3 regions of the Saccharopolyspora sp. NPDC047091 genome follow, and region 1 is predicted to be linked to each of the others. Evidence: riboswitches for the same ligand, from Rfam matches in the RefSeq annotation. Region 1 holds a riboswitch; each other region holds the start of a gene.
What was found. Region 1 has a riboswitch for S-adenosylmethionine ahead of ABZ805_RS17170 (methionine ABC transporter ATP-binding protein). Riboswitches for the same ligand answer to the same signal wherever they lie in the genome.
Positions count from the first base shown of each region.

Region 2: another riboswitch for S-adenosylmethionine. It lies ahead of thrC (threonine synthase); the one in region 1 lies ahead of ABZ805_RS17170 (methionine ABC transporter ATP-binding protein).
Region 3: another riboswitch for S-adenosylmethionine. It lies ahead of ABZ805_RS07940 (aminotransferase class V-fold PLP-dependent enzyme); the one in region 1 lies ahead of ABZ805_RS17170 (methionine ABC transporter ATP-binding protein).

Region 1 covers NZ_JBEYUS010000036.1:32,376-41,848, reverse strand. The annotation lists gene ABZ805_RS17195 (fatty acyl-AMP ligase) at 1-507, opposite strand, end outside; gene ABZ805_RS17190 (ABC-F family ATP-binding cassette domain-containing protein) at 828-2,612, opposite strand; gene ABZ805_RS17185 (4-(cytidine 5'-diphospho)-2-C-methyl-D-erythritol kinase) at 2,658-3,614, opposite strand; gene ABZ805_RS17180 (MetQ/NlpA family ABC transporter substrate-binding protein) at 3,814-4,626, opposite strand; gene ABZ805_RS17175 (ABC transporter permease subunit) at 4,726-5,409, opposite strand; gene ABZ805_RS17170 (methionine ABC transporter ATP-binding protein) at 5,406-6,428, opposite strand; SAM riboswitch class I at 6,698-6,787, opposite strand; gene rsmA (16S rRNA (adenine(1518)-N(6)/adenine(1519)-N(6))-dimethyltransferase RsmA) at 6,989-7,864, opposite strand; gene ABZ805_RS17160 (transglycosylase family protein) at 8,011-9,438, opposite strand.
Region 2 covers NZ_JBEYUS010000006.1:43,344-52,816, forward strand. The annotation lists gene rpsT (30S ribosomal protein S20) at 65-325, shown strand; gene holA (DNA polymerase III subunit delta) at 590-1,573, opposite strand; SAM riboswitch class I at 1,680-1,807, shown strand; gene thrC (threonine synthase) at 1,820-3,088, shown strand; gene ABZ805_RS04910 (ComEC/Rec2 family competence protein) at 3,145-5,514, opposite strand; gene ABZ805_RS04915 (ComEA family DNA-binding protein) at 5,511-6,425, opposite strand; gene ABZ805_RS04920 (DegV family protein) at 6,585-7,445, opposite strand; gene ABZ805_RS04925 (histidine phosphatase family protein) at 7,473-8,084, opposite strand; gene rsfS (ribosome silencing factor) at 8,081-8,464, opposite strand; gene ABZ805_RS04935 (GNAT family N-acetyltransferase) at 8,612-9,106, shown strand; gene ABZ805_RS04940 (GNAT family N-acetyltransferase) at 9,288-9,473, shown strand, end outside.
Region 3 covers NZ_JBEYUS010000011.1:54,965-64,437, reverse strand. The annotation lists gene ABZ805_RS07955 (hypothetical protein) at 1-216, opposite strand, end outside; gene ABZ805_RS07950 (RluA family pseudouridine synthase) at 314-1,246, opposite strand; gene lspA (signal peptidase II) at 1,243-1,956, opposite strand; gene ABZ805_RS07940 (aminotransferase class V-fold PLP-dependent enzyme) at 1,991-3,319, opposite strand; SAM riboswitch class IV at 3,391-3,505, opposite strand; gene ileS (isoleucine--tRNA ligase) at 3,631-6,819, opposite strand; gene ABZ805_RS07930 (hypothetical protein) at 7,197-7,673, opposite strand; gene ABZ805_RS07925 (DivIVA domain-containing protein) at 7,791-8,618, opposite strand; gene ABZ805_RS07920 (YggT family protein) at 8,666-8,965, opposite strand; gene sepF (cell division protein SepF) at 8,985-9,473, opposite strand, start outside.

The DNA.
Region 1 (9,473 bases):
AGCGGTGGAGCCGCTGGTCAGCTGGAGCAGGGCGGTCGCGTCTTCGGCGGTCGGCACCGGTTCGGCCAGCGCTTCGGGGTGCTCGGCGAGGCCTGCGAGGTCGCGGTACCGGATGCGGTGCGAGTCGAGCAGGTCGGCGAGCGGCTCGAACGGCGGCCCGAGCAGCACCAGCTCCGCGTCGATCATGCCGAGCACCCGCACCGCGTCCTGCGCCCAGCGGGCCAGGTCGGCGCGCGGCGTCGGCTGGTGCAGCATCGTGACGCCGCACCCGGCGAGCCAGCCGCCCTGCACCGCCGGGGCGATCAGGCCGGGGTCGGCGGCGAGCACGGCGACCGCGGCTCCGGGCCGGACGTCCGCGGTGAGGGCGGCGGCGATGCGCCGCGCCTGCTCGTGGACCTCCGCCCAGGTGCGGCGCCGGGGTGCTCGCGGTTCGCCGGTGACCAGCCCGCGCCCCGCCGCGCCGCCGTCGAGCGCCGAGGCCACGATCCCGTCCACGAACCGGCTCATGTGACGCACATTACGGCCGTTCCGAGGTGTGGGGAACCGGCGCACCGCCCAATCCGGCCCGGCGAAAGGTCCCACCACCCCGCACCCACGCCCGCGACCGTCGAGCCCGCCGGTTCAGGCCGCATCGGTTGCCCGTCAGCGGCGAAGCCGCTGAGCCGACGACCACCCACGCCACCGGCACCGCAGCGGGTTCTCAGCGGCTTCCTCGCGAGGACAGCGTTTTCGCATGTGGCGGAGCCACCTGCGAAAACGATCCCGCAGCGAGGAAGCCGCTGAGGTTCCGCCACCCGAGCAACAAGCAACAGGAGAGCCGCCAGATTTCAGTCCAGCTGATCGGCCAGTTCCAGCCAACGGGCTTCGACGTCGTCCTTCTCCTGCGACAACGCCCGCAGCTCCGCGTTGAGCCCCTGCAGCCGATCCGGCTCGGTGGCGGCTTCGGCGAGCTTGACGTGCAGGTCCTGCTCCTTCTTGCCGAGCTTGTCGAGCTGGCGCTCCAGCTTGGCGAGGTCCTTGCGCGCGGCCCGCTCCTGCGCCCCGGAGAGCTTGTGCTCCTTGGCGGCGGCGGAGTCGACGGCCTGCTTGCCGACGGATTCCTCCGCTTCGAGCAGCGAGCTGCGCCGCCGCAGGTACTCCTCGATGCCGCCGACGAGGTCGCTGAGCTTCCCGTCGCCGAACAGGGCGACGACCCGGTCGCACACCCGCTCCACCAGGTACCGGTCGTGCGAGACGACGACGAGCGTGCCGGGCCAGCCGTCGAGGAGGTCCTCGAGCTGCTGCAGGGTGTCGATGTCCAGGTCGTTCGTGGGTTCGTCGAGCACCAGCACGTTCGGCTCGCCCATCAGCAGCCGGGCGAGCTGGAGCCTGCGCCGTTCCCCGCCGGAGAGGTCGCCGACGGGCGTCCACTGCCGCCCCTTGCCGAACCCGAAGCGCTCCCCCAGCTGGGAGGCGGTGAGCTCGTACTTGCCGAGCTGCACGCGTTCGGCCACGTCCTCGATGGCTTCGAGCACCCGCCAGTCGCCGGGCAGGTCGTGCAGTTCCTGCGTGAGGTGGGCGAGCCGCACGGTCGCGCCGACCTTGCGGGTGCCCGCGTCCGGTTCGCGTTCGCCCGCGATCAGCCGCAACAGCGTGGTCTTGCCGGAGCCGTTGACGCCGACGACGCCGATCCGGTCGCCGGGCCCGACCTGCCAGGTCACGTCGTGCAGCAGGGTGCGGTCGCCGATCCGCAGGTCCACGTCCTCCAGCTCGACGACCGTCTTGCCGAGCCGCCGCTTCGCGAAGCTGACCAGTTCGACGGTGTCGCGCGGTGGCGGGACGTCGGAGATCAGCGCTTCGGCGGCCTCCACCCGGTAGCGGGGCTTGGAGGTGCGGGCCTTCGCGCCGCGCTGCAGCCAGGCGAGTTCCTTGCGGGCGAGGTTCTGCCGCTTCTCCTCGGCCTGCTGGGCGAGCCTGCCGCGCTCGGCGCGGGCGTAGATCCAGTCGGCGTAGCCGCCTTCGTACTGCTCCACCTTGCCCTGGGTGACCTCCCAGGTTCGGTTGCAGACGGTGTCCAGGAACCAGCGGTCGTGCGTGACGATGACGAGCGCGCAGCGGCGGGCCAGCAGGTGGTCGGCGAGCCAGCGCACCCCTTCCACGTCGAGGTGGTTCGTCGGCTCGTCCAGCACCAGCAGGTCGAGGTCGCGCACCAGCGCGGCGGCCAGCGCGACCCGGCGGCGTTCCCCGCCGGAGAAGTCGGCGACGGGCGTGTCGAGGCCGAGCCGGGTCATGCCGAGCCCGGTGAGCACCGAGCGGACCCGCGCGTCGGCGGCCCACTCGTGCTCGGCGGTGAACCCGTGCGGGTCGAGCACGGCGTTGCGCACGGTCGACCCGGGCGGGAGTTCGGTGCGCTGGGTGACGACGGCCATCCGCAGGTCGCGGGACTGGCTGACGCGGCCGGAGTCGGGCTCTTCGGTGCCGGACAGCACTTCCAGCAGCGTCGTCTTGCCGCCGCCGTTGAGGCCGACGACCCCGATGCGTTCGCCTTCGCCGACACCGAGGGACACGCCGTCCAGCAGCGGTCGCACTCCGTAGCTCTTGCTCACCGATTCGAGGTTGATCAGGTTCGCCATCGGGGGTGTGGATCTCCAGAGGAACAGAGGAACGTGAGGGGTGGGTCAGGCGTGGACCTGCGGCGGGGTGGGCCGGTCGGCGCGGTCGTCGCCGACGACCCGCGCGCCGGGCACCGGGCCCTGCGCGACCCGCACGGTGCGGCACACGCCCGCGCCGGACAGCTCGGCGGCCACCCGGACCGCCGCGTCGTTGTCGGTGCACAGGAACGCGCAGGTCGGCCCGGAACCGGACACGATCCCGGCGAGCGCGCCCGCCTCCACGCCGGCGCGCAGCGTGCGGCGCAGGTTCGGCCGCAGCGACACGGCCGCGGACTGCAGGTCGTTGCCCAGCAGCAGCGCCAGCTGCCGCGGATCGCCGGAGGCCAGCGCCTCCAGCAGCGGTTCGACTTCGCCGACGCGGTGCGGGCCGGTGTCGCCGCGCAGCCGGTCCAGCTCGGCGTACACGCCGGGGGTCTCCAGGCCGCGCCGGTCCAGCGCGATCACCCAGTGGAAGGTGTGCCTGGCCAGCACCGGGACCAGCCGCTCCCCGCGACCGGTGCCGAGCGCGGTCCCGCCCAGCAGCGAGAACGGCACGTCGCTGCCGATCTTCGCGGCGATGTCGGCGAGGTCGTCCCGGCCGATCTCCAGCCGCCACAGCGTGTTCAGCGCCAGCAGCGCGGCGGCCGCGTCGGCACTGCCGCCCGCCATGCCGCCCGCGACCGGGATGCCTTTGCGGATGGTCAGCTGCACGCCCGGTTCCTCCGGGTCGCGCCCGGAGTGCTCGGCGAGGAGCTGCACGGCCCGCCACGCGAGGTTGCTCGGCCCGGTCGGGACCGAGTCGGCGCCTTCGCCGTGCACCTCGATGCCGGGTTCGTCGGCGGTGCGGACCGTCACCTCGTCGGTGAGCGAGAGCGCTTGGAAGACGGTGACCAGCTCGTGGTAGCCGTCCGGGCGGGTATCGCCGACCGACAGGTGCAGGTTCACCTTGGCCGGGACACGCACGGTGATGGGGGTGGGTACCACGGAGAGCACCCCTAGAGCGTACGTGTCCGCGCGAGCCCGGTGCCGCCCCAGCACCCGACTTCACAGCGGAACCTCCGCGCACCCGGCCGGAACTCCCGGCCGGGCGACGCCCCCGCCACCAGGTGGATCTTCATCTGCCCCGGCCCGGACGCACCGCGGCCCCCGCACGTCCGCGCGGGGGCCGCCGATCCGGGATCGATCAGGAAGCGGGGATCACCGAGATGCCGCCGTAGGTCTTGGTGATGAAGTCCTTGACCTCCGGGGAGCGCAGCAGCTCCGCCAGCTTCTGCACCCGCGGGTCCTTCGCCATCGCGGGCGAGGCGACGAGGCCGTTGGCGTACGGGTTGTTCTCCGCGCTCTCCACCGCGATCGGGTCCTTCAGCCCGGCCTTGAGCGCATAGTTGCCGTTCACGATCGCCGCGTCGACGTCGTCGACCGAGCGGGGCAGCTGGTCGCTGGAGAGCTCCTGGAACCGGATGTTCTTCGGGTTCTCCGCCACGTCGCGCACCCCGGCGCCCTGCTCTGCGCCCGGCTTCAGCTTGATGACTCCGTTGTTCTGCAGCAGTTCCAGGCTGCGGGTCTGGTTCGACGGGTCGTTGGGCAGCGCGATCCGCGCCCCGTTCGGCAGCTCCTGGAGGGACTTCACCTTCTTGGAGTAGACCGACAGCGGTTCGAGGTGCACCGTCTGCACCCATTCGAACTCACCGCCGCGCTGCGCCTGGTACTCCGCCAGGTACGGCTTGTGCTGGTAGTAGTTCGCGTCCAGCTCGCCGTTGGCGACGGCCTCGTTGGGCCGGTTGTAGTCGTCGAACTTCTCGATCTCGATCTCGATGCCGGCCTGCTCGGCGAGGTGGTCCTTGACGAACTGGAGGATCTCGCCGTGCGGCTGCGGGCTGACGCCGATGGTCAGCGGGGCCTCGGGGTCCTGCGCGGCGGGCGTGCCGGAGGCGCCGCAACCGGCCAGTGCCAGCGTCGCAGCGGTGAGCACCACGGCCAGGGAGCGAAAACGCATCGATCGCGTCCTTTCTGGAGGGCCGACCGGTGACGTGCACCGGCGGCCGGCGGGGATCGCACGTCCCCGCCGTCGGAGTGTTCCTGGTGAGCTGCGGGCCTAGCCGGTCGCGCTGCGGCGGCGGTCCACTGCTTTGGCGGTGATGTCGGTGAGCAGCTGCATGGCGAAGGCCAGCACGGCCAGCACCACCACCGAGCCGTACAGCACGCGCTCGTCGTACGCCTGGTAGCCGTCCTGGATGGCGGTGGTCCCCAGCCCGCCACCGCCGATGGCGCCGGCCATCGCCGCGTAGCCGATGAGCGCGACGGCGGTGACGCCGACGGCCCCGACCAGCGCGGCGCGGGCCTCGCCGAGCAGCACGGTCCACACGATCCGCCACCGGCTCGAACCGGTGGTGATCGCGGCTTCGACGACGGTGAAGCTCACTTCCCGCAACGCGTTCTGCGTCAACCGCGCGAAGAACGGCACGGCGCCGACGACCAGCGGGACGATCACCGCGGTGCTGCCGATGGACGTGCCCACCAACAACCTGGTGAAGGAGGCCAGCACCACCAGCAGCACCACGAACGGCACGGACCGCACCACGTCGACGACCACACCGAGGATCCGGTGCAGCGTCGGACGCGGGCTGAGCCCGACCGGAGAACTCAGGTGCAGGAACACGCCCAGCGGCAGTCCACCGAGGACCGCCAGCAGCGTCGAGACCAGCACCATGTAGAGCGTTTCGGCGGTGGCACCGCCGAGCAGCTCCGCTACTTCCGCCCAAGGGGTCGGATCACTCACGCCGCGACTCCATCAACACTGACCGGGGTGCGCCGCACGTGCGCGTCCCGGTCGACCATCCACTTCAGGGCCGACTCGGACCGCTCACCGGCGAGTCCGATGCGGAACTTCGCCACCGGGGTGTCGCCGAGCCGGGTGAGCCCGCCGCCGAGGATGGACAGCTCCACCCCGAACCGGCTCGCGGCCTCGGGCAGCAGCGCGCCGACGGCGGCGAAGCCGACGAGGACCACTTCGGCGACCACGTCGTGGCGCACCCCGGGCACGACCGGTGCCTGGTCGGTCTCGGGCAGCAGGCTGGTGCTGACCCGGCTGCCGGGTTCGGCGACGAGGTCGAGCACCTTGCCGTGCTCGACGAGCTTGCCGCCTTCGAGCACCGCCACGTCGTCGGCGATGCGCCGCACCACGCCCATGTCGTGGGTGACCACCAGAACGGTGACGCCCAGTTCGGAGCGGGCCCGGTCCAGCACGGTGAGCACCGAGTCGGTGGTGCCCGGGTCCAGCGCCGAGGTCGGCTCGTCGGCCAGCAGCACCGAGGGCTTGGCGGCCAGCGCGCGGGCGACCGCGATGCGCTGCCGCTGCCCGCCGGAGAGCCGGTCCGGGTAGATCGGCGCCTTCTCGGTGAGCCCCACCAGGTCGAGCAGTTCGGCGACGCGGCTGCGGCGCTGCGGCGCGGGCATCCCGGCGGCTTCCAGCGGGAGCGCCACGTTGCCCGCGGCGGTGCGCTGCCGCAGCAGCGAGTCGCCCTGGGGAACGACGCCGATGTGGCGGCGGGCGGCGCGCAGCGCGGCGCCTTCGAGGGAGACGAGGTCGGTGCCGTCGACGCGGATGGCGCCGCGGTCCGGCTTCTCCAGCAGGGCGATGCACCGGGCGAGGGTGGACTTGCCCGCGCCGCTGGGTCCGACGACGCCGAGCACGGCGCCCGCCGGGACCTCCAGCGACACGTCGTCGAGGGCGACGACGTCGGACCGGTCGGACTGGTCGGGCCGGAAGGACTTGGTGAGGTTCTCGACTGTGATCACGATCGCGCTCCGCATCAGCTCACGCCGACCTGCGGACATGCCGCGGCCGGGCGGGGAGGAACAGAAGGGCCTGGTGGGGCGGTGACGACTGGGGCCGTCAGCCGGCGAGGCGACAGGCCGTCGTGGTGCGGCGTCCGTGATCGATAACCCGGCGCTGGGTCAACGCGAGCCCGTGCGGACCGGAGCCGACGCGAGCGCGACCACCGCGGGCCCGCCTGCGGCTGGACCGGGGCGCACGTTCACCTGCGAGCAGAGTTTCAGACACCACAACTCCATCGACCCTGGCGTTAGCACCTGCTCCGGTGGAGTGGTTGCTGCGGCGTCGTGGAGCCAGGTCTCTCAGCCGCTCGGGATGGATTTCCCGAATAGTAGAACGCAGCGGCGTCGGGAGGCGCAAGCCAAAAGCCGTCACTATGTGGAATCGTTTGACAAATCACATCCCCCTACTGAGCAGGAGACATGTCTGGTCGTGAATATTCCAGTGACCTTATGTGAGCAGCGCTACGGTTTTCCGCCTGGACGGAGCAACGCGACCCCCGAGGGTGCGACGCAGCGGAACGTCAGCGCGCCGATCCCGCGCCCGCCTCGGCCACCCGGGCGAAATCGGCCACCGTGAGCTGCTCGCCGCGCGCCGACGGGTCCACCCCGGCCGCCCGCAGCACCTCCTCGGCGCGCGCCGCCGAACCGGCCCAGCCGGACAGCGCCGCCCGCAAGGTCTTGCGCCGCTGCGCGAACGCCGCGTCCACCGCCGCGAACACCTGCGCCCGGGGCGCCGCCGACGGCGGGTCCACCCGGGAGAAGGACACCAGCCCGGAATCCACGTTCGGCACCGGCCAGAACACGTTGCGCGGCACCGGACCCGCGCGCCGGACGTCGGCGAACCACGCGGCCTTCACGCTCGGCACCCCGTAGGTGCGGCCGCCCGGCTTCGCGGCCAGCCGGTCGGCGACCTCGGACTGCACCATCACCAGACCGGTGCGCAGCGACGGCAGCTCCGCCAGCAGGTGCAGCACCACCGGCACCGCCACGTTGTACGGCAGGTTCGCGACCAGCGCGGTCGGCTGCGGCTCGGCGAAGTCGGCGGCCCGCACCCGCAGCGCGTCGGCGGGCAGCACCCGCAACCGGTCCCGCAGTTCGGGGGCGAATTCGGCGGCGGTGCGCGGCAACCGCTCGGCGAGCACCGGGTCGATCTCCACCGCCACCACTCCGGCGGACTCCGGCAGCAGCGCCAAGGTCAGCGAGCCCAGCCCGGGACCGACCTCCAGCACCACGTCCTCCGCGGTGAGACCGGCCGCCCCGACGATGCGGCGCACCGTGTTCGAGTCGTGCACGAAGTTCTGGCCGAGCCGTTTCGTCGGCCGGATCCCGAGTTCCCCCGCCAGCCGGCGAACATCGGCCGGCCCGAGCAACCGCGCCTGGTTCGCGTGCTGTTCCACGAGGTCAAAGCTACCCGCGCCCGCTTCCCGCACCGCGCCCGCCCTCCCCCGCGCTGATCAGGGCCGCGCCGATCAGGGCCGCGAACGCGAACGACCGGTCACCGGCACGAGGCCGATGACCGGTCGGGGAACGCGGAGGTCGCCGCTCAGCCGAGGCCGAGCTTCGAGGAGCAACCCGGCCAGGCGCCGTAGCTGCCGCCGCGGGCGTCGCGCACCTTGGTGGCCACCGAGATCTGCTGCTCCCGGCTCGCCTGGTGCGGGTAGGCCGCGTACTGGTCGCCGCCGTAGGCGTCCCAGGTGCTCTTGTCGAACTGGAGGCCGCCGTAGTAGCCGTTGCCGCTGTTGATCGACCAGTTGCCGCCGGCCTCGCACTGCACCAACTTGTCCCAGACGGCGCTGTTCGGCGGCTGCTTGGTGCCGACGCGGACGACCTTCTCGGTCGGCTCCTTGGTGATCTTCTCGCCGACCGCTTCGCGACCGGTCTCCTCGCCGTTGCGAGTGCTCACCCGGGTGAAGACGATCTTCTCGCCGGGCGTGCCCGGGTTCTCGACCTTCTCCTCGCCCTTGAGCATGGAGTCGTCTTCGATCTCCTTGACCGGCGGCTCGATCGGCACGGTCACGTTGACCACGGTGCTGCCGGTGCGATCGATCTGCACCGTGGCACCGCTGGTGATCTTCTGGTCGCCGCCGGGGGTGATGTGGTCTTCCGGCCCGAGCTGGAGGTTCTGCTCCTTGACCAGCTCGTCGACGGTCACCGCGGTCGTCGTCAGCTGCCGGGGCTCGCCCGCGCCGTCGGTGATCGTGATGTCCTTGGCGGTCTTGACCACCAGGTCCATGCCCTGCTCGGGCACCGCCATGCTGCGCGCGCTGGAGACCCAGGCGCCGTCGTCGACGACGCCGAGCTGGCGCAGCGCCTGGCCGACGGTCACCGACCGGACCCATTCCTCGCGCTGCTCGCCGTCGACCGTCATCTTCAGCAGCCGGCCGCGGTCGAGGGTGATCGTGTCGTTGTGCCCGACCTTGGACTGCGGGGAGGGGCTCAGCGCGTCGTGCTCGCCGATGTTGATGCCCTCGTCCTCGAGGACCTCGCCGACGGTCGACTCGTAGGTGTTGACCTGGCGTTCCTTGCCGTCGATCTCGACGGTGACGGACTTGTCCATCGCGGCGGCGGCGCCGCCGGTGCCGGTCAGGGTGAGGATGACCGCGGCGACCGCGCCCTTGAGGAAGCGCTGCTTCCACGAGGTGATCGCCTCGACGACCTCCGCGGAGGGCTGCGCCTGCGGTTCGCCGAGCTCCTCGGGCAGGACCAGCGGCGGCATGACCACGGTCTCTGCGTTGATGAGGCGGATGAGCTCGTCGACGTCGATGTCGGCCGTCGCGAGCATCTCGTCGGCCTGCGGGCCGAGCGCCTCGAGCACGTCGTCCGGCGTGATCTCCAACGCGCCGGGCGGGAAGCTCGGGTGGTCCTGGGCCGGGTACCGGCCGCTGATGGGGGCGAAGGACTGCTCCGCCGTGATCTCCGCGTCGCTCTCGCGATCGAGCAGACCGACCGCGGTCTGCTGCTGCGGGCTCACGGGGCTGAACCAGTCCGTGGAGGGCTCGAAGGAAT
Region 2 (9,473 bases), on a different contig from region 1:
CTCCGGTGCGGCAGCGCCGATTCAGCGCGGCACGACGAATCCGATCGAGGAAAGAGGCGCCCCAGTGGCCAACATCAAGTCTCAGATGAAGCGGATCAAGACCAACGAGCGCAACCGCCTGCGCAACAAGTCGGTGAAGTCGTCGGTCAAGACCGCCATCCGCAAGTTCCGCGAGGCCGTTGCCGCCGGTGACAAGGACAAGGCCCTGGAGCTGCAGCGCGCCGCCTCGCGCACCCTGGACAAGGCCGCCGGCAAGGGCGTCATCCACGCCAACCAGGCCGCGAACAAGAAGTCGGCGCTGGCGCAGGCCGTCAACAAGCTCTGAGCCCGAGCGCGGCCGGGCCCTCCGTCCGGCACGCGCACCGGCCCGAAGCGGGGTCCGTCCTTCCGGGGACGGGCCCCGTTTCGCGTTCTGGGGGGCAGGTCGCGGGCTCAGTGGTTTTCGCGCGCGGGGTTGAGGGCTCGCGTGCCGTTCGTGCGGCACCGCGCACCGCGCACCGCGCACCGCGCACCGCGCACCGCGCACCGCGCACCGGCGATGATCGTCGCCGGACGGTGCGGGCAGGGCTCGCCGGGTGACGACCGCGGGTCAGTTCCGGGAGGAGTGCAGTTCGACCAGCCGCAGCACGGCGCGCTCCAGCGCGTGGTCCGCGTCGGCGGCCATGCCCTTGACGTCCGCGTTCAGCACGGCGACCGCGCGCAACGCCTCAGCGACGGTGGCGCTGCTCCAGCCCCTGGCCTGCGCCTGCGCCTTCTTCACCTTCCACGCGGGCATGCCGAGGTCTCCGGCGAGCCGGAACGGGTCGCCTCGGCCGTAGGCGGCGACGCGGCCGATGGTGCGCACCGAATCGGCCAGGGCGTCCGCGATCAGCACGTGCGCGACGCCCAGCTGGAGCGCCCAGCGCAGCGCTTCCAGCGCTCCGGCCAGGTCACCGGTGACGGCTTTCTCGGCCACCGCGAAGCCGGTCACCTCGGCGCGGCCGCGGTGGTAGCGGCGCACCTCCGACTCGTCGATCTTCCCGCCGGTGTCGGCGACCAGCTGGGAGGCCGCCGAGGACAGCTCGCGCAGGTCGAAGCCGACCGTCTCGATCAGCGCGCCGACTCCGGCGGCATCGATGCGGCCACCCGCGCGACGCACCTCGTCCTTGACGAACGCCTCTCGCTGCGGCCCCTTCGTGATCTTGTTGCACTCGGTGACGCGGGCGTTGAGCTTGCGCAACGCGCTCGGCAACTCCTTGGCGTTCTTCCCACGGCCGCCTCCGCTGTGCACGATCACCAGCACCACGCCGTCCGCGGGCTGCCGCGCGTGCGACAGGATCGCCTCGGCGATCTCCTTGCCCGCGTCCTGAGCGGCTTCCAGCGCCACCACGCGGCCTTCGGCGAACAACGAGGGGCTCAGCAGTTCGTCCAGCTCCGGCGGGGTGAGTTCACTCACCTTGATCCTGCGCAGCTCGGTTTCCGGATCGGCCGCGCGGGCCGCTCCGACCGCCTCCCACAGCGCGCGCTCCACCAGCAGTTCCTCGTCCCCGAGGATCAGGTGCAGCGGATCGCAGACCACCGACGGCGAACTCATAGGGGCATCGTCGCACGACCCTGCGACACCACCGCCGGTCCGTGCGCCGGTACCCGTGCTGGCCAGGACGCGGCGGCCTCCCGTAACGTTGCAGCCACAACCGAATAGCTCATCCAGAGGGGCAGAGGGAACGGCCCGATGAAGCCCCGGCAACCATCTCGACCTTTCGCGGCATTCGCGAGGTAGTCGAAGAAATTGGTGCCAACTCCGACCCGCCCGCGGGACAGATGAGGAAAGGACCTCGCGATGACCGCTGCCGCCCATGCCCCGAACTCCACCGGCAAGACCTACGACCTCGGTCCGGCCGTCGAGCTGGTGTCGAAGGAAGAGGGGCACCGCCAGCCGCTGGCGCCCGAGTTCGTGTCCCTGGAGGACTTCTCGCCGCTGGAGGTCGCCTACGACTTCGGGCGCATCCGCCGCGAGGACATCGAGGCAGGCCCCCGCTCCATCTGGCGCTACAAGAAGCTGCTGCCGGTGCCGACGAACGTCGAGGAGCACCCGAACACCGAGCCCGGCTGTACCCGGCTGGTGCGCGCGGACAACCTCGCGAAGGCGCTCGGCGTCAAGCGGATCTGGATCAAGGACGACACCGGCAACCCGACGCACTCCTTCAAGGACCGCGTGGTCGCGGTCGCGCTGGCCGCCGCCCGCGAGTTCGGGTTCAAGGTGCTGGCCTGCCCGTCCACCGGCAACCTCGCCAACGCCGTCGCCGCCGCCGCGGCCCGCGCCGGCTGGGACTCGGTGGTCCTCGTCCCGTCCAACCTGGAGCGGGCGAAGATCCTGATGAGCGCGGTCTACGACGGCTCGCTGCTCGCGGTGGACGGCAACTACGACGATGTGAACCGGCTGGCGACCGAGCTCGCCGCCGAGCACGAGGACTGGGCGTTCGTCAACGTCAACGTGCGGCCGTACTACTCGGAGGGCTCCAAGACCCTCGGGTTCGAGGTCGCTGAGCAGCTCGGCTGGCGGCTGCCGGAGCAGATCGTGGTGCCCATCGCCTCCGGTTCGCAGCTGACCAAGGTGGACAAGGGCTTCCGCGAGCTCGGCCAGACCGGTCTGGTCGAGCAGAGCCCGTACCGGATCTTCGGCGCGCAGGCCAACGGTTGCTCGCCGGTGGCCAGCGCGTTCAAGCAGAACCACGACGTGGTGCAGCCGGTCCGCCCGGACACCATCGCGCGTTCGCTGGCGATCGGTGCTCCCGCCGACGGCCCGTACGTGCTGGACGTGGTCCGGCGCACCGGCGGGGCCATCGAGGACGTCACCGACGAGGAGGTCGTCGCCGGTATCCGGCTGCTGGCCCGCACCGAGGGGATCTTCGCCGAGACCGCCGGTGGCGTCACCGTCGCGACCGCGAAGAAGCTCATCGAGGCCGGTCAGATCGACCCGGACCAGGAGACGGTGCTGCTCATCACCGGCGACGGCCTCAAGACGCTGGACGCCGTGCAGGACCAGGTCGGTCCGAAGGCGACCGTCGCCCCGAACACCGATGCCGTGAACGAGGCCCTCGGCCTGTGATCGGTGGCCGTGGGCCGCGGAGCACCGCGGCCCACGGTCCCGGACCGGTGCGCCGGTCACTTCTCGTCCGGCCGCAGCGGATCGCCCCGCTCCACCGCGGTGCTCCCGCCACGGCCCGGGACGATCGCGATGTCCCCGGACCGGTCCGTGCGGTGGATCCGCGCACCCAGCCGCTGCAGCTCGCCCAGGATGAGCGGGCTCGGGTGGCCGTAGTCGTTCCCGGCGCCGACGCTGATCACCGCCAGCCGCGGGCGCACCTGTGCGAGCAGCCGCGGCGTCGTGAACCGGGACCCGTGGTGCGGCACCTTGAGCACCTCCGCCCGCAGGTCCGCACCTGACGTGAGCAGCGCGGCCTGCCCGGGCAGCGCGATGTCCCCGGTCAGCAGCACCCGTCCCGCCCGGGTGGTCGCCTTGACCACCAGCGACGCGTCGTTGGCGTCCTCCGCGGACGTGCTGCGGGCGAGCGCTCCCCGCGGCCCGAGCACGTCGAGCACCAGTTCCGGCCACTGCAACCGCTGTCCCGCGCGCAGCGGGATGACGGGTGCCCGGTGCGTGCGGGCGGCCGCCCGCACTTCCCGGGCCGCCCAGGCCGGTTCGTCCAACGGCCCGACCGCGACCGCACCGACCTGCCGCCCGGACAGCACCGCCGAGATGCCGCCGACGTGGTCGGCGTGCAGGTGGGTCAGCACCACCAGCGGGACGCTGCGGATCCGCAAGCGGCGCAGGCACTCCGCCATCAGCGCCGGGTCCGGTCCGGTGTCGACCACGACCGCTTCCCGGTCCCGCCCGGTGGCCAGCACCAGCCCGTCGCCCTGCCCCACGTCGCAGGCGACCATCGACCACCCCGGCGCCGGCCAGGGGAACACCTGCTGGCGGACCGGGATCACCACCACCACGACGACCAGCACCGCGCTGATCAGCACCAGCCGGGCGATGCGGCCGCGCAGCACGATCAGCAGCACCGCTGAGAGCACCGCCAGCGCGATCCCGCCCACCGCACCGGACGGCCAGTCGACGACCGCCCCCGGCACGGCCGCCGAGTGCCGGGCGACCGCGAGCACCCACTCCAGTTCGGGTCCTGCCAGCCACACCAGCGCCTTCGCCGGCAGTGCCCACCACGGGGCCACCACCGTCGCCGCGACCCCGAGCACCGTCGCGGGTGCCACGAGCGGCCCGGCCAGCAGGTTCGCCACCACCGCGACCAGGCTGACCTGTCCGGAGATCGCGGCCACCAGCGGCGCGGTGACCAGGTGCGCCGCCGCGGGCACCGCGAGAGCCTCGGCGAGCCCGACCGGCACTCCCCTGGCGTGCAGCGCCGCCGACCAGCCGGGTGCCAGCAGCACCAGTCCCGCCGTCGCCGCCACCGACAGCGCGAACCCCGCCGTGGTCGCCAGCCCGGGAGCGAGCAGCAGCAGGCCGATGACGCTGCCCGCCAAGGTCGGCAGTGCCGAGCGCTCGCGGCCCAGTGCCAGCGCGAACAGCGTGATCGCGCCCATCACGGCGGCCCGCAGCACGCTCGGTTCGGGTCCCGCGAGCACCACGAACCCGGCCATCGCCACCCCGGCACCGACCGCGCACGGCACCGGTCCCGCACCGATCAGGCGCAGTGCCAGCAGCACCGCCCCGCACACGATGGCCAGGTTCGCCCCGGACACCGCCATCAGGTGCGTCAGCCCGGCGGTCTCGAACTGCTCCACCACTTCCGGTGGCAGCAGCCCGGTGTCGCCGACGACCAGCCCCGGCAGCAGGCCCGCCGCTTCCGGACCCAGCACGGTCCGGGAGGTCGAGCGCAGGCCGTCCCGCAGGCCCTCCGCGACCCGCTGCCAGCCCGGTGCCGGGCGCACCTGCTCCGGTCCCTGGCCGACTTGGATCGCGGCGGTCAGCAGTTCCCCGCCGCGCGGCGGCGCGGCTCGCCCGGTGGCGGTCACCTGCTGGCCCGCGATCAGCGAGCGCCACGGTTCCGTCGGCACCAGGAGCAGCGCCCGGCCGCCGGCCGCGATCCGCCGGTCGCCGACGTCGACCGAGTGCAGCCGCACCGGCACCACCGAGCGGTCCTGGGCGCGCCGAGCGCCGTAGGACGCTCCCCGCAGCGGTTTCGGGCGTGCGGTGAGCGACGCCCGCACCACTACCCGTTCGCCCTGCTGCGCGGCGAGGTGCAGCGGGTGCACGGCGACCGAGTGGGTCCGGATGCCCACGCCGGTCGCGGTGATCCCGGTCAGGACCAGCACCACCAGCAACCCGTTGCGCCAGCGCCGGGCCCGCCTCGCCCGCACCAGCGGCAGCAGCACCACCGCAGAGATCGCCAGCGCGGCCGCCACGCCCCACCCGCCGAGCAGACCGGCCAGCGTCACCGACCAGGTCACCACGGCCGCGGGCACCAGTCGCAGGTCGAGCACGCCGGTCCGGGGGTAGGACGTGACCTTCACACCTGGACCAGGTCGCGGAGCTTGGCCAGCTTCGCCGCGCCGATACCGTCGACGTCCTGGAGTTCGTCCACGGAACCGAAGCGACCGTGCTCGGTGCGCCACTGCACGATCCGTTCCGCGGTGACCTCGCCGACTCCTGGTAGCGCATCGAGTTCCTCCTCCGTGGCGGTGTTCAGGTCGACCTTGGACGGTGTCGTCCCGGAACCGGGTGGGTTCGCGGCCTGCCCGGTGTCCGCGCCCGGCGGTACCGGGACGGCGACGTAGAGCTGCTCCCCGTCGGTGAGTCGGCGGGCGAGGTTGAGCACGGTGATGTCGATCTCCGGCCCGGTGGTGCCACCGGCGGCGCGGAGCGCGTCGGCGACCCTGGAGCCCGGTGGCACGGTGACCAGCCCGGGCCGGGTCACCTCTCCGACGACGCTGATCACCAGTTCCGGTGGCGGCGGCGGTGGCTCCGGTTCGGCGACCGCCACGGGCAGCGGGGCCGGCGGGGCAGGAGCGGGTTCGGCGACGGGACGGCCCAGCCAGGTGGTGACCGCGACGACGAGCAGTGCCAGCACGGCGGCGAGCAGCAGTCCGATCCGTCCCGCGCGGCCGGGATCGATCCTGGCGCGCAGCACGGATTCGGGCAGCCACCGCTGCAGGTGCCTGCGCATTCCGGCGAACTGCCCGCGGAACGGTTCGCGGGCGGAATGCCTACCGGCGGAATCGGGTCCGGCGCGCGATTCCGGTTCGCCCGGCACATCGGGTGGATCGGCGCTGTCGTCGTCGGACGTGCGGTACCGGAGCGTTCGTCCGGTGCCCGCGCCATCGCGCGCTGCCTGCTGCTTCAGCGCCAGCAGGCGGCTGCGCGGGGTGTCGTCGGGGGCGGCGGAATCCTCGAGGATGCCGCGGAAGAGAGTGGGGACGGCCATGGATTCGACGGTAGGAGCGGGCGCCGAATGCGCGCCAGACCCGAATTCAACATCTGTGGATGAATCGGCACCCTGTGGACAACTCGGCGCAATTCCTCACGAACGGGCGATGAAGAGTTCCCCGGAACGAAGCCGTATCCGAATTTCGCTACTGGAAATTCATCCCGCCAGCCGCCAGCCACCGGGCAGCACCACGGCTCCCAGCGCGCCCGGACCGATGTGCGCCCCCACCACCGGCCCCACCTCGGAGACCACGCAATCCAGCGCCACAGACACCTGGCGCCGCAACTGCTCGGCCAACCGCTCCGCCCACTCCGGGGCGTCCAGGTGGTGGATCGCCACCGACAGCGACCCGGACTCCGCGCCGCGGGCCACCAGGTCGAGCAGCCGGGCGTGCGCGCGGGCCGTGGTCCGCACCTTCTCCAGCAGCTCCACGCGACCGTCGTGGACGTGCAGCAGCGGTTTGATGGCCAACGCCGTGCCCAGCACCGCGGCCGCGGCGCCGATCCGGCCACCGCGGCGCAGATGTTCCAAGGTCTGCACGGAGAACAGGGTGCGGGTCCGCTGCGCGATCAGGGCCGCCCGGCTCTCCACCGCCGACAGGCCCGCCCCGGCCCGGGCGCTGTCCGCCGCGCCCAGCGCCGCGAATCCCAGCCCCATCGCCGCGGACCGCGAGTCGACCACCCGGATCCGATCCGGATCGACCTCGCGAGCCGCCAGCCGAGCCGCGTCCCAGGTACCCGACAACCGGCGGGACAGGTGCACCGACACGACGCCGTCCGCGCCGCTCTCCAGCGCTTCCCGGTAGGCGGTGGCGAACTCGCCCGCACTCGCGCCGGACGTGGTCACGCGCTCCTTGCGGTCCCAGGCGGCCGTCAACCGGCCCGAGTCGAACTCGTGCTCCGGGATCGAATCCGCGCCCTGCACGCTCACGTGCAGCGGGACCACCCGGAGCGCGTGCCGCTGCGCGAAACCCGCGGGCAGGTACGCGGTCGAATCGGTGACGACGGCTACGGACACGCGCGCCACCCTAACCAGGAGCGGTGCTCAGGCGGGGACACCACCGTTGTACGTGGTCAGCCGCCACCGGTCGGTCCCGGTGCGGCGCGTCAGCACCACCCAGTGGCAGTTGGAGATCCCGCCGAGGCTGGGCCACAGCTCCACCGGCAGCTCCAGCATCCGGGCCGTCAGCCCGGTGATGAGGCCGCCGTGCGCGCAGACCAGCGCGGTCTCCTGGTAGGTGGTGTCCAGCTCGGACACGACCTCGAAGGCCCGTTCTGCCACCTCGACGCGGGATTCGCCGCCCGGCGGGGACCAGGTGGCGTCCGAACGCCACACCGCCATCGAGCCCGGCCAGCCGTGCTCCACCTCGGCGCCGCTGAGGCCCTGCCACTCGCCCAGGTGCGTCTCCCGCAGCCGCTTGTCCTGCCGCACCGGCATCCCGGAGAGCTCGGTGAACGCGGCAGCGGTGGCGCTCGCGCGGCGCAGGTCCGACCCGACCGCGACCTCCGGTTCGAAGGCCGCGACGACCGGGGCGGCCCGCTGCGCCTGCGCGATACCCGCCTCGGTCAGCGACGTGTCCAGGTGCCCCTGGATGCGGCCGGCGGCGTTGTAGTCCGTCTCACCGTGCCGCCAGAGCACCAGGCGAGCCAAGCTCACTCGTCGCCGTCCCGCTGCTCGGCGCTGTCCACGAAGTCGATCCGCGGGCAGTCCTTCCACAGCCGTTCCAGCTCGTACACCTCGCGCTCTTCGGTGTGCTGCACGTGGACCACCACGTCGACGAAGTCGAGCAGCACCCAGCGCCCCTCGCGCGCGCCTTCGCGCCGCACGGGCTTGGTGCCCGCGGCGCGCATCTTCTCCTCGACGTTCTCCACGATCGAATCGACCTGGCGCTCGTTCGGCGCCGAGGCGATCACGAAGCAATCGGTGATGACCAGCTGCTCGGAGACGTCGAGCAGCACGAGGTCGTTCGCCTTCTTGTCGGCCGCGGCCTGCGCCGCGACCAGGGCCAGCCTGCGGGCTTCCTCAGTGGCTGCCACGTCTCTCCTCTCAGGCGGGCACGGTTCCGCCCACGCGCCCCAGGATAGCCAGCGCGTGCACGCCTCCCGCGACCCGCCGGGGTCGGACGGCGGAACGGGAAAACCGGTTGCCGCCGATCGGACACTGGAACGGGGCGAGGAGGCGAGATGCGGGTGCGTTCGGCACGGCACGACGACGAGCGGGCGCTGGCGCGGATCGTGCGCGCCGCGTGGACCCCGGAATCATCCGTGTTCCCCCGACCCGCCGCCGACGCCCCGTTCTTCCGCGAGCCGGTCGTCCCGGAGAACGTCCTCGTGGCGCTCGCCACGGACGAGCCGATCGGCTTGATCAAGCTCGTCCCGATGGCGGCGGCCCAGCCCCGGCTCGGCGTGGCCGCCGCGCACGTGCAGCAGATCTACGGCCTGTCGGTCGCACCGGAGCACCAGGGTGGCGGGGCCGGGACCGAGCTCCTCGGCGCCGCTCGCGCGGAAGCGGTCGCCCGGGGCGCGCGCCGCATCACCATGCGGGTGCTCGGCAGCAACGCGCGGGCGCAGCGGTTGTACGAGCGGCTCGGCTACCGGGTCGAGGGCGTCGAGCGCGAGCAGTTCCTGCTCGGCGGGGCCTACGTCGACGACGTCCTGCTCGCCCTGGACCTGACCTGACCGCAGTCTTGGCGGCATACCGGGTCCGGTGCTCGGGGTCGTACCACTGCCACCGGATGAGCGCCCGGCACCGGCTGCTGGACGGGGGCGCGAGTGGTTCCGCACGACGGCCGCGCGCCGGTTCCGGACCGCTACGTCGGCTTTCGTGACTCATGAGCGGACACCGTCCCTCCAACCGGCGATGTCGGCGGACGTGCCCGGTCTCCACCGGCTTCGGCGGGAGCTCGAGGACTGGCTCCGGGTGAAGGACGTCGACCAGTGGAAACCCGGCGAGGTGCGGCCGCACGACATCGCGGCCCAGATCGCGCGACGCGAGTGGTACGTCCTGCGCGACGCCGATCTCGGTCTCGTCGCGGCCTTGCGGATC
Region 3 (9,473 bases), on a different contig from region 1:
CTCGGCCGCGAGCAGCTCCGCGAGCCCCAGCTGGCCCGGATCGGTCCGCTCCGCATCGGTGGTGGGCCAGTCCTCGGCCTCCGCGCGCCCGTCCCGCCGCGCGGGTCCAGGCGGCGGCGAACCGCCCAACGACAGGCCCGTCGGCGGCGTCGGCGTGTCGTCGGTGAACTCCTCGCGACGCCCGTCGAACGCCCCGCCCGCTCCGGCCTGGGTCATCGGCCCCTCCCCACCGCTCCTGGATCAGTACGACCACGCTACGCGATCGTCCGACCGCGCCTGGACGAAGATCATCACAAGGCGCGGCGAGAGCGGCTCAGGAGTCCTGTTCGCGCAGGACGTCGAGGGCGTGCTGCAGATCGTCCGGGTAGTCGCTGGTGAACGTCACCCACTGCCCGTCGGCGGGGTGCTCGAAGCCCAGCATCCGGGCGTGCAGCCACTGCCTGCCCAGCTGCAGCCGCCGCGCCAGCACCGGGTCCGCCCCGTAGGTGAGATCGCCCGCGCACGGATGCCGGACCGCGGAGAAGTGCACCCGGATCTGGTGCGTGCGCCCGGTCTCCAGCTTCACGTCCACCAAGGACGCGGCGCGGAACGCCTCCACCGTCTCGTAGTGGGTGATGCTCGGCTTGCCACCGCTGACCACGGCGAACTTGTAGTCGTGCTTGGGGTGCCGGTCGATCGGCGCGTCGATGGTGCCGCTGCTCGGATCGGGGTGGCCCTGCACCAGCGCGTGGTAGCGCTTCTCCACGGTGCGTTCCTTGAAGGCCCGCTTCAGCGCGGTGTAGGCGTGCTCGCTCTTCGCCGCGACCATGACGCCGGTGGTGCCCGCGTCGAGCCGGTGCACCACGCCCTGGCGCTCCGCGGCGCCCGAGGTCGCGATCTGCACGCCCGCCGCGGCGAGCCCGCCGATCACGGTGGGTCCCTCCCAGCCGGGGCTGGGGTGCACGGCGACGCCGATGGGCTTGTCCACCACGACGATGTCGTCGTCCTGGTGCAGGATCCGCAGGCCTTCCACCGGGACCGCGACCACTTCCGGTTCCGGCCGGGCCGCGGGCAGCGTCACCTCCACCAGTCCGCCCGCGATGAGCCGGTCCGACTTGCCGACGGGGGCGCCGTCCAGCAGCACCTCACCGGATTCGGCGAGCCCCGCCACCGTGCTCCGGGACAGCCCGAGCAGCTTCGCCAGACCCGCATCGACCCGCATGCCTTCGAGGCCGTCCGGGACCGGGAGCATCCGCAGATCGCTCATGCCCGGTCCTCGCGCTTCTTGCGGGTGTGCACGGAGCCGTCGTAATCCCGGCCGAACAGCGACAGGAGCACCACGAGGATTCCGCCGCACACGATGGACGAGTCGGCGACGTTGAACACCGGCCACACGCTGCCGTCCGGCGCGAACAGCGACACGAAGTCCACCACGTGCCCGCGCAGCGGCCCCGGTTCCCGGAACAGCCGGTCGACCAGGTTCCCGCAGGCCCCGCCCAGCACCAGGCCGAGCCCCACGGCCCAGCCGGTGGAGCGCAGCTTCGGCGCCAGCCACACGATGACGCCGACGACGGCGATCGCCAGCAGCGCCAGCAGCCAGGTCATGCCGGTGGCCAGCGAGAACGCGGCCCCCGGGTTGCGCACCAGCACCAGGTACACGGCACCGCCGAACAGCTCCAGCGGTGGCCGCCCGTCGAGCCGGGCGACGGCGGCGATCTTGGTCAGCACGTCCGCGGCCAGCAGCAGCGCCGCCACCCCGAACAGCAGGACCAGCAGCTTCCGCGGCGCGCGGCCACCGGCGGGTTCGACCGCGGTCGCCCCGGCGACGTCCGAACCCGAGTCCGGCTCGCCTGCGGCGGTACCGCCGTCCCCGCCCGCGGCGGGTCGCGCTTCCGGTTCTGAGGTCGAGCCCGCGCCGTCGGCGGGGTTCGATCCGGGCTGCTCGGAGTCGGACTGCTCGGTGTTCACCCGGCCCATTCTCCCCGACCGCCGATCGGTCGTTCGCAGCGGCTCACGCCAACGCGGCGGGGAACTCGCGCGGATCGTCGGCGGGCACCCAGCGGCCGCCGTCCAGTTCGTAGCTCCACTGCGGCCCGTGGGCGACCAGCTCGCGCAGCGCGGTGACGATCCGGTCCACGTGCTCGACGGTGGTGCCGAGGCCGAGGCTGATCCGGACCGCGCGCTGCGCGTCGGTGCCTGCCAGCAGGTGCCGCACGGCGCGGTGCGCGCAGAACAGCCCGTCCCGCACGCCGATGCCGTGCTCCGCGGACAGCGCCGCGGCCAGCAGGCCCGGGTCCTGGCCGTCCACGGTGAAGCCGACCACGCCGACCCGGTCGTGCTCGGGCCCGAACAGGCTCAGCTCGCGCAGCCCGGGCACGGTGGCGAGCCCGGCGCGGAGCCTGCGCAGCAGCAGGTCCTCGTGCCCCTCGATCGCCTCGGCGTGCTCGGCGATCACCTCGCAGGCCTTGGCGAGCGCGTGCACGCCGACCGTGTTCGGCGACCCGGCCTCGTGCCGTTCGGGACCGGTGTTCCAGTCGATCTCGCCCTCGTCGGGGACCGAGCGGGTGGCGCCGCCCCCGGCCAGGTACGGCTCGGCCCGGTCCAGCCAGTCGTCGCGGCCGATGAGCGCGCCCGCGCCGAACGGGGCGTAGAGCTTGTGGCCGGACAGCACCGCGTGGTCCACGCCGAGGTCGGCGATGCGGATCGGGCGGTGCGGGGCGAGCTGGGCGGCGTCGAGCACGGTGCGGGCGCCGTGCGCACGCGCGACGCGGGCGAGTTCGGCGATCGGCCACAGCTCGCCGGTCACGTTGGAGGCGCCGGTCAGCACCGCGAGCTTCGGCCCGTCGGCGCACTCGGCGAGCGCGGCGTCGAGCAGCCGCACCGCGTCCTGCGGGCTCTCCGGGATGTCGAGGCGGTGCAGCCGCTCCCCCGCCCACGGCAGCAGCGCCGCGTGGTGCTCGGTGTCGAACACGACCACCGAGGTGTCCGCGGGCAGCGCACCGGCCAGCAGGTTCAGCGCGTCCGTGGTGTTCCGGGTGAAGATCACCGAGTCGGTGCGGCGGGCGCCGACGAACCGGCGCAGCACGTCCCGAGCGCCCTCGTAGACCCGGGTGCACACCTGGGAGGCGAACCCGGCGCCGCGGTGCACGCTGGCGTACCAGGGCAGCAGCTCGTTCACGGCGTCGCGCACCGCGTTCAGGCAGGGCGCGCTGGCCCCGTGGTCCAGGTTGGCGTACTCGGCGGAACCGCCGGTGACCAGCGGGACCTGGAGCTGCGCGCCGACGACCGCGGGCACCACGGGAACGGAGTCCACGACGGACCAGATCGGGGTTTCGGCGATCTCACCGGCGGCGGAGCGAACGGCTGACGACACGATGCCTCCTGGGGCCTCACCGGGCCCGGAGCATTCGGGGCCCGCGCTTGCCGACCGCCCTGCGCGATCGGCCAGGTCCTCACCCGGGGCACCCCACCGCGGTAGGAGGGTTGCCGACCAGCAAACCGGGGTTTCCCGCTGGCACTCATGACCTTCGACGACGAACCTTAAGGACCACCCCCCGCCGCGCGCAACCGTCCGGTGCGAAGTGGGAGGTGTGCCACGCCCGTCCGGGCGGGTCCGCGAAGGATCTCGCGGACCCGCCCGGGGGCGGCCGATCAGACGCGTTCGACGGCGACCGAGACGTCCACGCCGTCCCCGACGCTGCCCGCGGAACCACCCGCGGCCGCGCCCTCGGACACGACATCGGCGAGGGTTTCGGCGGCGATGAACTCGCGGTGCGCGTCCACCGCGGCCAGCACCTCCGCGGGCGCGGAGACCTCGACGCGGATGCGGTCGGAGATCTCGAACCCGGCGTCCCGGCGCGCCTGCTGCACGACGCGCACCAGGTCGCGGGCCACGCCTTCGGCGGCCAGCTCCGAGGTGACGTCGCAGTCCAGCACCACCAGCCCGGCCCCGCCCGGCAGCGCGGCCGCGGCACCGGAGTCGGTGGACACCAGCCGCTCGGTGAACTCGCCCTCCTGGAGTTCGGTGCCGTCCGCGACGACGGCACCCGCCGCGTTCCGGGTCCAGTCGCCGGACTTCACGGCCTTGATCACCCGCTGCACGTCCTTGCCGAGCCGGGGTCCTGCGGCGCGGGCGTTCACGGCGATCTCGAACCGGCCGTGCGCGGCGACGTCGGTGGTCAGCTCGACCTCCTTGACGTTCACCTCGTCCCGGATCAGGTCCACGAACGGCTCCAGCGAGCCGGCTTCCGGCATGGCCACGACCAGCTTCGCCAGCGGCAGCCGGACGCGCCGCGAGTTCGACTTCCGCAGGGCCAGCACCGAGGAGCACACCTGCCGCACCCGGTCCATCGCCGAGACCAGCGCCGCGTCCGCGGGCAGCTCGTCGACCAGCGGCCAGTCGGCCAGGTGCACCGAACGGCCACCGGTGAGCCCGCGCCACACCGCCTCCGCGGTCAGCGGCAGCAGCGGCGCCACCACCCGGGAGGTCACCTCCAGCACGGTGTGCAGCGTGTCGATGGCATCGGCGTCCCCGGCCCAGAACCGGTCCCGGGAGCGGCGCACGTACCAGTTCGTCAGGACCTCCAGGAAGTCCCGGACGCTGGCGCACGCCCCCGCCGGGTCGAACACGTCCATCGCGGCCTGCACGTCGCCGACGAGCTCGTGGGTCTTGGCGAGCACGTAGCGGTCCAGCACGTGCTCGCTGTCCACCCGGAACCGGCCCTCGACGCCTTCGGCGTTGGCGTACAGCGCCAGGAAGTACCAGGAGTTCCACAGCGGCAGCACGGCCTGGCGCACCGCATCCCGGATGCCGCGCTCGGTGACCACGAGGTCGCCGCCGCGCAGGATCGGGCTGGCCATCAGGAACCAGCGCATCGCGTCCGAACCGTCGCGGTCGAAGACCTCGTTGACGTCCGGGTAGTTGTTCTTCGACTTCGACATCTTCATGCCGTCGTCGCCGAGCACGATGCCGTGCGCGACCACGTTGGAGAACGCGGGCCGGTCGAACAGCGCGGTCGCCAGCACGTGCAGCAGGTAGAACCAGCCGCGGGACTGGCCGTTGTACTCGACGATGAAGTCGCCCGGGTAGTGGTGCTCGAACCAGTCGGCGTTCTCGAACGGGTAGTGGACCTGCGCGAACGGCATCGCCCCGGACTCGAACCAGCAGTCCAGCACCTCCGGCACCCGCCGCATGGTGGACTTGCCGGTCGGGTCGTCCGGGTTCGGCCGGGTCAGCTCGTCGATGTTCGGCCGGTGCAGGTCGGCGGGCCGCACCCCGAAGTCGCGCTCCAGCTCGTCGAGCGAGCCGTACACGTCGGTGCGCGGGTGCGCCGGGTCGTCCGAGGTCCACACCGGGATCGGCGAACCCCAGAACCGGTTCCGCGAGATGTTCCAGTCGCGGGCGTTGGACAGCCACTTGCCGAACTGGCCGTCCCGGATGTGCCCCGGCACCCAGTTGATCTGCTGGTTGAGCTCGACCATGCGGTCCCGGAACTGGGTGACGGCCACGAACCAGGACGACAGGGCGCGCTGGATCAGCGCGTTGTCGCAGCGCCAGCAGTGCGGGTACGGGTGGTCGTAGGTCTCGTGCCGCAGCAGCAGCCCGGCTTCCTTGAGGTCCCGGATGATCTGCTTGTTCGCCTCGAAGACCTGCTGGCCCTCGTACGGCGGGACCTCGGCGGTGAACCGGCCGCGCGCGTCGACCGGCACGACCGGTTCGATGTCGTGCGCGTCGGTGACGGCCTTGTCCTCCTCACCGAAGGCGGGCGCGATGTGCACGACGCCGGTGCCGTCCTCAGTGGTCACGTAGTCGGCGGGCAGCACCCGGTGGGCGTTCTCCCGCCCGGCGAAGAAGTCGAACGGCGGCCGGTAGCTCGTGCCGACCAGCTCGGCGCCGGTGAACCGGGCGACGACGCGGTCGGCGACGTCCTCGCCGAGCTCCCGCGCGTACGCGCCCAGCCGCGCCTCGGCCAGCAGGTAGCGCTCGCCGCCCTGACCGGGCTCCACGAGCACGTAGTCCACCTCGGGGTGGACCGCGGCCGCGAGGTTCGACGGCAGCGTCCACGGCGTCGTCGTCCACACCAGCGCCAGCGCCCCGTCGAACGCCTTGCCCGGCGCGACGAGCCGCAGGCCCACGGTCACCGCCGGGTCCTGCCGCTGGCGGTAGGTGTCGTCCATCCGAGTCTCGGTGTTGGACAGCGGCGTCTCGCAGCGCCAGCAGTACCAGAGCACCCGGAAGCCCTCGTAGACCAAGCCCTTGTCCCACAAGGTCTTGAAGGCCCACATCACGCTCTCCATGTAGTCCATGTCGAGCGTCTTGTAGTCGTTCTCGAAGTCCACCCAGCGCGCCTGGCGGGTGACGTAGTCCTCCCACTCCCGCGTGTAGCGCAGCACCGAGGCGCGGCAGGCGTCGTTGAACTGGGCGACGCCCATCGACTCGATCTCGGACTTCGAGGTGATGCCGAGCTGCTTCTCCGCCTGCACCTCCGCGGGCAGCCCGTGGCAGTCCCAGCCGAAGCGCCGCTCCACCCGGTGGCCGCGCATCGTCTGGTAGCGCGGCACCGCGTCCTTGACGTACCCGGTGAGCAGGTGCCCGTAGTGCGGCAGGCCGTTCGCGAACGGCGGGCCGTCGTAGAACACGAACTCGTTCGACCCGTTGACGCCCGCGTCCCTGGCCTGCACGCTCTCCCGGAACGTCCCGTCCGCGGACCAGAAGTCGAGCACTTCCCGCTCGATCTGCGGGAAGGACGGTTGTGCGGCCACCCCGCGCTCCTGGGGGGCTGCTCGATCCGCGCCCTCCGGGGCGGGCGTTCCGCCGAATCGGACCTTCGGGTAAGCCATCGCGGGTGTTCTCCTCGCCGGTGTGTCGTCAGCAGCCGCACGGGCATCCGCACTCGATGCCCACACGGGGACGACACGGCGCGCGACCCAATCCGGTCGCCCGCGTCCCGCGGTACCACCCCGCTTGCCGCCGCGAACGCGACGGCCACTCGTTGCCGGCTGTGACGGGCCGAACCCGTCCGGTTCTACTGGGGCGCCGCGGCAGCGCCGCGCCCGTTCTTCCGGAGGCTCCCCGGTGATGGCCGGATCAACGCCGATGCGGGCCGGTCGCTCCCCGGCGACCAGCCCGCATTCAGCATAACCATTCGACGCCACCGGGTTTCCACGGCCACCGCCGCGGTCCGCGCCCAGGGCCCTGAGCGCGCCACCCGGCGGGTTCAGCGCGCGGCGCGCGCCTGACCGGCCAGCACCGCGTCCGGGGTGCAACGGGCGCAGGCGGTGAAGCCCAGCTCCCGGGCTTCCTTCGCCGGCAGGCCCTGCACCTCCCGATCGCCGAGCCATTCGCAGCTGGCCAGGTGGTACCGGGGACGTTCGTCGACGACCACGACCTCGTCGTCCGATTCGGACACCAGCAGCGCGTCCGCCGCGTCGGTGTCCTCCTCGTCCGGTTCCGCATCGGCGTCGACCTCGTCGGCAGGTGCCGCCGGGTCCCGCCCCGCCTCGCCCGCGGCGACCGGCTGCCGCGGCGGTGAGCTCGCTTCCCTCCGCCGCCGCAACCGTTCCACCACGAGCAATGCCGCGGCCAGCACGCTGAGCAGCACCGACAGCCACGCCCATTCCGGGCGTTCGATCAGCACCGACGTCACCAGCACACCGCCGGCCGCCAGGACCAGGAACAGCACTACCAACAACACGCCGAACTCCCCTTCACCGCACCGTGCGGGGACCCCCTTGTCCCCTCCGCAGCCGACCACCGGCGGCCGGATGGCCGTGCGGTGGCTCGCGACCGGCGGATCCGGTCACCGGCCCGTTCAGCCGGCTTCGGCGGCTCGTGCTCCGAAGCTGTAGGTGTTCTGCTGGCCGGCGGCGCGGCTGCCGCTCTCGGCGGGTGCCGCCGATCCGCGGTCCTGCAGTTCACGCAGCTGCGATTCCAGGTAGGTCTGCAACCGGGTGCGGTACTCGCGCTCGAAGGTGCGCAAGGTGTCGATCTTCTTCTCCAGCGCGTTCTTCTCCTGGGTGATGTTGCCCATCACCTCGGCGTGCTTGCGCTGCGCGTCGCGTTCCAGACCGGCGGCCTTCTCGCGGGCCTGCCGTTCCAAGGTCTCGGCCCGGGTGCGGGCGTCGTTCAGCATCGTCTCGGCGCGGGTGCGCGCCTCGTTGACCATGCTGTCGGACTTCGACCGGGCGTCGGAGAGGAGCTGCTCGGACTTGGTCCGGGCCTCCGAGAGCATGCCGTCGGCTTCCGCCTTCGCCTCGCCGGTCAGCCGGTCCGCCATCTCCTGGGCGAGCCCGAGGACCTTGGCGGCCTGCACGTGGTGGTCACCACCGGGCGAGGTCTGCTCTGCCGCGGTGGGTGCCGGGACCGGCGCGAGCCGACGCGGTTCTTCCACCGGAGCGGGGGCGGCGGGAACCGCGGACGCCTGACTGCGGGCGTCGTCGAGATCGACCTGCGCGGTCTGCAGCTGGTTCTCCAGCTGCTCCATCTGGCTGCGCAGATCGTTGTTCTCCTCCACCAACCGGGCGAGCTCGGCTTCAACCAGGTCGAGGAAAGCGTCCACCTCGTCCTCGTTGTAACCGCGCTTCCCGATCGGCGGTTTACTGAACGCGACGTTATGCACGTCGGCGGGGGTCAAGCCCACAAGATCACCTCACGCACTCTTCGGCTGCAGGTCACCCGGGTTCCCCGTTACCCGGTCTGCGTCCACAGTTTCAACAGCAGCTGCATCAGTATGAACACAACCAGCAGCAGCACCATAATGGATAGGTCCAGCCCCACACCGCCGATGCGGACCGTCGGGATCACCCGGCGCAGCAGCCGGATCGGCGGGTCGGTCACTGTGTAGATGCTCTCCAACGCGATTGCAACCCCTCCAGCGGGGCGCCAGTCGCGGGCGAACACCCGGACGAGCTCGATCACGATACGGGCCGTGAGCAGCAGCCAGAAGATGAAGACCGCGTAGTAAAGGACGATCAGCGCCAGTTCCACAGCTCAACTCTGCCACCGGTCACCCGTAGTTGAAAAAGGCACCCTCGGCCAAGCGGCGCTTGTCCTCGGCTGCGACGTCCACGTTCGGGGGTGAGAGCAAGAACACCCGGTTGGTGACCTTCTCGATCGAACCGCGCATCGCGAAGGCCAGACCTGCGGCGAAGTCGACCAGACGCTTGGCGTCCGCTTCGTCCATCTCCGTCAGGTTCATGATCACCGGGGTGCCGTCCCGGTACTGCTCCCCGATCGTGCGGGCCTCGCTGTAGCTGCGAGGATGCAGAGTTGTGATCTTGCTCAAGTTGAAGTGGCTGCCGGTGTCGGTGACGGCCCGCAGCCGGGAGACGGACTCCCGCTCGGCGGCCGTGCGCGCCGCGGTCTCCGGCGTCCACTGCCTGCGGGCCGGCTTGACCTCGCGGTACTCCTCCCCGCGGTGACCGGGGTCCCGGTGCGGGGCCTCGCGGAGCCCGTGATCGTCGAAGCCCTCGTCCGCGGCCGCCTCGTCCTGGTA